DNA from 2 places in the Streptomyces sp. NPDC052701 genome. Region 1 is predicted to be linked to the other one. Evidence: riboswitches for the same ligand, from Rfam matches in the RefSeq annotation. Region 1 holds a riboswitch; the other holds the start of a gene.
What was found. A riboswitch is a leader RNA that binds a small molecule or an ion and turns the genes downstream of it on or off. The one in region 1 is predicted to bind cobalamin.
Positions count from the first base shown of each region.

Region 2: another riboswitch for cobalamin. It lies ahead of AB0L29_RS26285 (energy-coupling factor ABC transporter permease); the one in region 1 lies ahead of AB0L29_RS11725 (ribonucleoside-diphosphate reductase subunit alpha).

Region 1 covers NZ_JBFATO010000007.1:161,431-164,805, forward strand. The annotation lists gene mctP (monocarboxylate uptake permease MctP) at 1-1,572, shown strand, start outside; cobalamin riboswitch at 1,738-1,879, shown strand; gene AB0L29_RS11725 (ribonucleoside-diphosphate reductase subunit alpha) at 2,002-3,375, shown strand, end outside.
Region 2 covers NZ_JBFATO010000028.1:84,332-87,706, reverse strand. The annotation lists gene AB0L29_RS26300 (ATP-binding cassette domain-containing protein) at 1-236, opposite strand, end outside; gene cbiQ (cobalt ECF transporter T component CbiQ) at 233-982, opposite strand; gene AB0L29_RS26290 (energy-coupling factor ABC transporter substrate-binding protein) at 989-1,408, opposite strand; gene AB0L29_RS26285 (energy-coupling factor ABC transporter permease) at 1,405-2,106, opposite strand; cobalamin riboswitch at 2,136-2,319, opposite strand; gene AB0L29_RS26280 (DUF1775 domain-containing protein) at 2,912-3,375, opposite strand, start outside.

The DNA of each region.
Region 1 (3,375 bases):
GTCACCGTCCTGGGCTTCCTGGCCGCGCGCTGGCGCCGGGCCGAGAACGAGCACAGCCTCGACGAATGGGGCCTGGGCGGACGGTCGTTCGGCACCTGGATCACCTGGTTCCTGCTCGGCGGCGACCTGTACACGGCGTACACGTTCGTGGCCGTTCCCGCGGCGATCTACGCGGCGGGCGCGGCCGGGTTCTTCGCCGTGCCGTACACGATCCTGGTGTACCCGCTGATCTTCACGTTCCTGCCGCGCCTGTGGTCGGTGTCCCACAAGCACGGCTACGTGACGACGTCCGACTTCGTGCGCGGCCGGTTCGGCTCGAAGGGACTGTCGCTGGCCGTCGCGCTGACCGGCATCCTGGCGACGATGCCGTACATCGCGCTCCAGCTCGTCGGCATCCAGGCCGTGCTGGACGTGATGGGCGTCGGCGGCGGCGAGGACACCAACTGGTTCATCAAGGACCTGCCGCTGCTGATCGCGTTCGGCGTGCTGGCCGCGTACACGTACTCGTCGGGTCTGCGGGCACCGGCCCTGATCGCCTTCGTCAAGGACACCCTGATCTACCTCGTCATCGCGGTGGCGATCATCTACATCCCGATCAAGCTGGGCGGCTTCGACGACATCTTCGCCGCGGCGGGCGAGGCGTTCGGCCAGACCAACCCGGCGACGGGCGCGCCGCGCGGCGCGCTGGTCCCGGCGGAGGCGGGGCAGTGGACGTACGCCACGCTGGCCCTGGGCTCCGCGCTGGCCCTGTTCATGTACCCGCACTCGATCACGGCGACGCTGTCCTCGCGCAGCCGCGAGGTGATCCGCCGCAACACCACGATCCTGCCGCTGTACTCGCTGATGCTGGGCCTGCTGGCGCTGCTCGGCTTCATGGCGATCGCCGCCGGGGTGAAGGTGCAGAACGGGCAGCTGGCCATCCCTCAGCTGTTCGAGACCATGTTCCCGGACTGGTTCGCGGGCGTGGCCTTCGCGGCGATCGGCATCGGCGCGCTGGTCCCGGCCGCGATCATGTCGATCGCGGCGGCGAACCTGTTCACCCGCAACATCTACAAGGACTTCCTCAAGCCCGACGCGACGCCGGAGCAGGAGACGAAGGTCTCCAAGCTGGTCTCGCTGCTGGTGAAGGTGGGCGCGCTGGCCTTCGTCCTGACCATGGACAAGACGGTCGCCATCAACTTCCAGCTGCTCGGCGGCATCTGGATCCTGCAGACCTTCCCGGCCCTGGTCGGCGGCCTGTTCACCCGCTGGTTCCACCGCTGGGCGCTGCTGGCGGGCTGGGCGGTCGGCATGGTGTACGGCACGGTCGCCGCGTACGGGGTGGCGTCGCCGACGCAGAAGCACTTCGGCGGTTCGGCGAAGGAGATTCCGGGCATCGGGGAGATCGGTTACATCGGTCTGACGGCGTTCGTGCTGAACCTGGTCGTCACCGTGGTCCTGACCTTCGTCCTCAAGGCGCTGAAGGCTCCGGAGGGCGTCGACGAGACCAGGCCGGAGGACTACACGGCCGACGCGGGCGACCCGGGCGTCCAGGTGGAGCTGCCGCCGGCGACGGCGGGCTCGGCCCACTAGCGATCCGTACGACGACGGGCCGCCGGAGGACATCCGGCGGCCCGTCGTCGTTCTCGTCCCCGGCACGCCGCGGGACGCTGCGGGCGGGCGGCGCCGAGGTGCCGATCGCCGACGACGCGACACATGACGACACATGACGACACAACATATGGGGGGTGCCGTCGCGACCCGGCACCAGATGTATGCTCGTGCTCGTTGTCGCCGCAGGGGAATCCGGTGCGAATCCGGAACTGTCCCGCAACGGTGTACTCGCGTGCGTCCGCACGCCTGTCCAGTCCGAGGACCTGCCGACAGCGCACCCGGCCGACCGGTCCGGGTGCCCTGACGTCCGGGCCTCGTGGAATGGGCCGGTGGACGCGACGCCCCGTGCGCTCGTGAGCTGCCCCCTGCCCTCGGCGAGGCCCCGTGCCGAGCGAGGGAGAGCCCCACGTGACCATCGCGCCAGCCGATCCGGCTTCAGCGCCCCCGGTTCCCGACGACGGCCCCGGTGCCGCGCTGCTGCGGACCCTGACCGAGCTGACCGCCGACCTTCCCGACGCCGACCCCGGCCGCGTCGCCGCCGCGGCGCTGCGCGGCCGGTCCGCGCGGGCGGACGAGACGGAGCTGCGCGAGCTGGCCACGGAGGCGGCGGCCGGCCTGATCTCCGAGGACCCCGCCTACTCGAAGCTGGCCGCCCGGCTGCTGACCCTCGGCATCCGCGCGGAGGCCGCCTCGCAGGGCGTCACGTCGTTCTCCGGGTCCGTCGCCGTCGGGCACCGCGAGGGCCTGATCGCCGACCGCACCGCCGCCTTCGTGCGCCTGCACGCCGAGCGGCTGGACGCGCTGGTCGACCGGGCGGCCGACGACCGCTTCGGCTACTTCGGCCTGCGCACCCTGCACAGCCGCTACCTCCTGCGGCATCCGATCACCCGCAAGGTCGTCGAGACGCCCCAGTACTTCCTGCTGCGCGTGGCCGCCGGTCTCGCCGAGGACGACAGCGTGCGGGCCGTCGACGAGGTCGCCGCGCTCTACCGGCTGATGAGCCGCCTCGACTACCTGCCCTCCTCCCCCACCCTCTTCAACTCCGGCACCCGGCACCCCCAGATGTCGTCCTGCTACCTCCTGGACTCCCCGAAGGACGAGCTGGACTCCATCTACGAGCGCTACCACCAGGTCGCCCGGCTCTCCAAGCACGCGGGCGGCATCGGCATCGCCTACTCCCGCGTCCGCTCGCGCGGTTCGCTGATCCGCGGCACCAACGGCCACTCCAACGGCATCGTCCCGTTCCTGAAGACGCTCGACGCCTCGGTCGCCGCCGTGAACCAGGGCGGCCGGCGCAAGGGGGCCGCCGCCGTCTACCTGGAGACCTGGCACTCCGACATCGAGGAGTTCCTGGAGCTGCGCGACAACACCGGCGAGGACGCCCGGCGCACCCACAACCTCAACCTCGCGCACTGGGTCCCGGACGAGTTCATGCGCCGCGTGAACGCCGACGGGCAGTGGTCGCTGTTCTCGCCGTCGGACGTGCCCGAGCTGGTCGACCTGTGGGGCGAGGAGTTCGACGCCGCGTACCGGGCGGCGGAGGCGAAGGGCCTGGCGCGCAAGACGCTGCCCGCCCGTGACCTGTACGGCCGCATGATGCGCACGCTCGCGCAGACCGGCAACGGCTGGATGACGTTCAAGGACGCCGCCAACCGCACCGCCAACCAGACGGCGGAGCCGGGCCGGGTCGTCCACTCCTCCAACCTGTGCACGGAGATCCTCGAGGTCACCGACGACGGGGAGACCGCCGTCTGCAATCTCGGGTCGGTCAACCTCGGTGCC
Region 2 (3,375 bases), on a different contig from region 1:
GTCAGCCCCTTGCGGTCGTACACGACGGGACGGCCCTGAACCGTCAACTGCCCGGTACGGGGCCGCAGTCCGCCGCTGAGCAGGCGCATGAGGGTGGTCTTGCCGCTGCCGTTGCGGCCGAGCAGGGCCAGCGCGCGCCCCTCGCGCACCTCGAAGTCCAGGCCACTGAGCACGGCCGGGCCCTCCTCGTAGGCGAAGGAGGCATCCCGCAGGGCCACCAGCGCGGGTTCGGTCATGACAGCGGCCTTTCGAGGACGAAGGTCACGGCGGCCACCGCCGCGAGCAGCGCGGCGCCGCCGGCCGTGAAGGGCACGGAGACGCGCGCCTCGGGCACGAGCACGCGCAGGGTGCCGTCGTAGCCGCGCCCGGCGAGCCCCGCCTGGAGGCGGGTCGCCCGGTCGAAGGCGCGGACGAAGGCGGTGGCGCCGAGCCCCGCCAGCGAACGCCACCGGGCGGCCCGTGTGGTGTGCCCGAGCCGCGCGGCCTGCGCCTGCCGGATCTGCCGCATCGCCTCGAGCAGCAGGAAACTCATGCGGTACGTCACCAGGGCGACGTCCACGACCGCGGCGGGCACCCCGGCCCGCACCAGGCGCGGCAGCAGGTCGGACATCGGGGTGGTGAAGGCGAACAGCAGGACGCCGAGGGAGGCGGCGGAGGTGCGCAGGAGCACCTGCCCGGCGCGGGAGGGGCCGCCGTCGGCCAGGGCGAGGAACCCGTCGGGGCCGCCGACCTGGACGAGCAGGGTGACGGCTCCGGTCACGCAGAAGCCGAGCGGCACCCGGTAGGCGCGCCACAGCTTGCGCGCGGGCACGCCCGCCGGGCCCAGCAGGAGCGCTAGGGCGGTGACGAGCACCAGAGCGGCGCCCGGCCAGGGCGGCAGCGAGACCGCGAGCACGGTCAGGCCCAGCCCGAGCACGGCCTTGTCCACGGGGTGGCGGTGGCGCCAGCGGCTGCTGTGCGCCGCCGCGTCGATCGGCAGCACCGTGGGTCAGACCGTTCCGGCGGGGGAGTCCCCGGTGCCGCCGGAACCGGTCGCCGGGCCCGCGGGCCCGGACGGCCGGGGGGCGGCCGACGTCCGCTCCGCCGGCGCGTCGCGCTCGGCCAGGGCCTTCAGCTCTCCCTGGCGGCGACCGCGCCGCAGACCGAAGTAGTAGGCGAGGACACCCGCGCCGATCGCCGCCTGCAGGGCGAACAGCGCCGACTCGATCTCACCCGACGGCGGCTCGTACAGCGGCGAGAACCAGGGCTCGTAGTCCGGCTCGATCTCGGTGATCGCCGTCTCCGCCTGGGCGTCGGCGCCGGCGAACGGCTCCTCCTTGCCGTCGCCGAGGCCCAGGGCCAGCGGCAGGACCGCGAGCGCGGCCACGGCGAGCAGCAACAGGAGGTTGATCTTCGTGTTCCTGCTCACCGGGTCACCGCCTCCGCCCCGGCCCGGTCCTGCCCGCCCGTCACGAGCACGCCGAGCCGGGTCAGTTCACCCTTGCTGGACTGCACGAGCAGACGCATCACGAGCACCGTGAGGAGCCCTTCGCTCACCGCGAGCGGGATCTGGGTGACGGCGAAGATGGAGCCGAACTTGCCGAGCGCGCCCGGGAAGCCGCTGCTCGGGTCGGGGAAGGCGAGGGCCAGTTGCACGCTGGTGACGCAGTAGGTGGACAGGTCGGCGACGAACGCGCCGGCGAACACGGCGGCCATCAGCGGCACGCCGTAACGCCGCAGCAGCCGGTAGACGGCGTATCCGGCCCAGGGCCCCGCGATCGCCATCGAGAAGACGTTGGCGCCGAGGGTGGTGAGACCGCCGTGCGCGAGCAGCAGCGCCTGGAACAGCAGGGTGATGGTGCCCAGCACCGCCATGACCGGCGGCCGGAACAGGACGGCCCCCAGGCCCGTGCCGGTCGGGTGCGAGCAACTCCCGGTGACCGAGGGCAGCTTCAGGGCCGACAGGACGAACGTGAAGGCTCCGGACGCCCCCAGGAGCAGTGTGCTCTCGGGGTGTTCCCGGACCTCACGGGTGAGTGACCGTACTCCGTGGACGACGAACGGCGCGGACGCGACACCCCAGGCGATCGCGTGCGCCGGAGGCAGGAAGCCCTCGGCTATGTGCATGGCTCGGCAGACCCTCTCCAGCACCTCGTGGATGGTTGACGCGCCTTGGCCGGTCTCCTGGCTGACGGGTACCACCGCCCGAACCCCGCCTTCCCGGGTCCGAGGACCCAGTGGCCGCCCCGGAGGGCTGGAGCCGGACTTCCCGATCACAGTGGCGAGGGCCGCACCGGCATCACACCGGATTTCCCGAACACCAAGGCGTCGTGACACTAGTCCGCAGGTAGGGGCGCTGACAACCCGGCCGGAGGGGCGCGCGGGCGCGGGCGGCCCGGACGGCGGCCACCGGGTTCCGCGGTGCTGCGCGTGTCCCGGTGCCGGTCCCGGGGTCCGGGGCGGGGCCGGGGCGGGCCCACAGCCGTCCGGCGGGATCGCCGCGACGCCGGGCGCGCGGGCCCGTCGGCCTGGGCGACCGACGGTCGTGGCCGTGGGCACGGGCGGACGAGAACGGACACGGGCGGAAGAGAACGGACACGGGTGGGCGAGAACAGACACGGGCGGGCGCGCCGGGCGGCGGTGCGTTCGCACCACGGCCCACGGCCCACGGCGCATAGCCCACGGCCCACGGCTCACGGCGGGTGGCGCACGGCGCCTTGTGCCGGTGTCGGTCCGGTGCCGGTGAGGGGGCCACGGGGCGTGCACAGCCGGGGCGGGGCGACCGGGGACGCGAGGAGCCGGACCGCCCCGGCCGGCGGCGGGGCCGTGCCGTCGGAGGGCCCGCGGCGGCGGACGCCCGTGGACGGCCGCCGCCCGGCCGCGGTGAGGTGGGCTCACGGGCCGGCCCGAAGGCCGCCGTGCCCGGCGGGAACTACGCGGACCGTGCGCCGCGGCGCCTCGCCCACCACACCCCGCCGCCGACGGCGAGAAGGACGGCGGCGCCGATGCCGAGGGGAACCGCGGGGGACGTCCCGCCGTCGTCGGAGTCGCCCTCGGCGGAGGACGCGGCGGCCGCGTCCGGCCGTTCGTCCGGGGCGGGGCTGGAGGCGGCCGGGGCCGTGTCCTCCTCGGCGGAGGGAGAGCCGGGGCCGAGGGGTTCGGCGCCGGGCTCGGCCGGGCCCAGCCTCAGTTTCGGGGCGGGGTGGCCGTGGCCGTGCCCGTCCCCGGACCCGTCGAGTTCGATCCAGCGGTCGACGCGGCCGTCGCTGTAGGTCTGCAGGGTCTTGAAGACGAGCTCCTTGACGTCCGGCAACTGGCGGACGGTCACGGAGACCGTGGCGTCCTCGCCGACGGCGAGCGCGGGCCCCGACGCGGCCCAGCCGCGGCCGGTCGCGT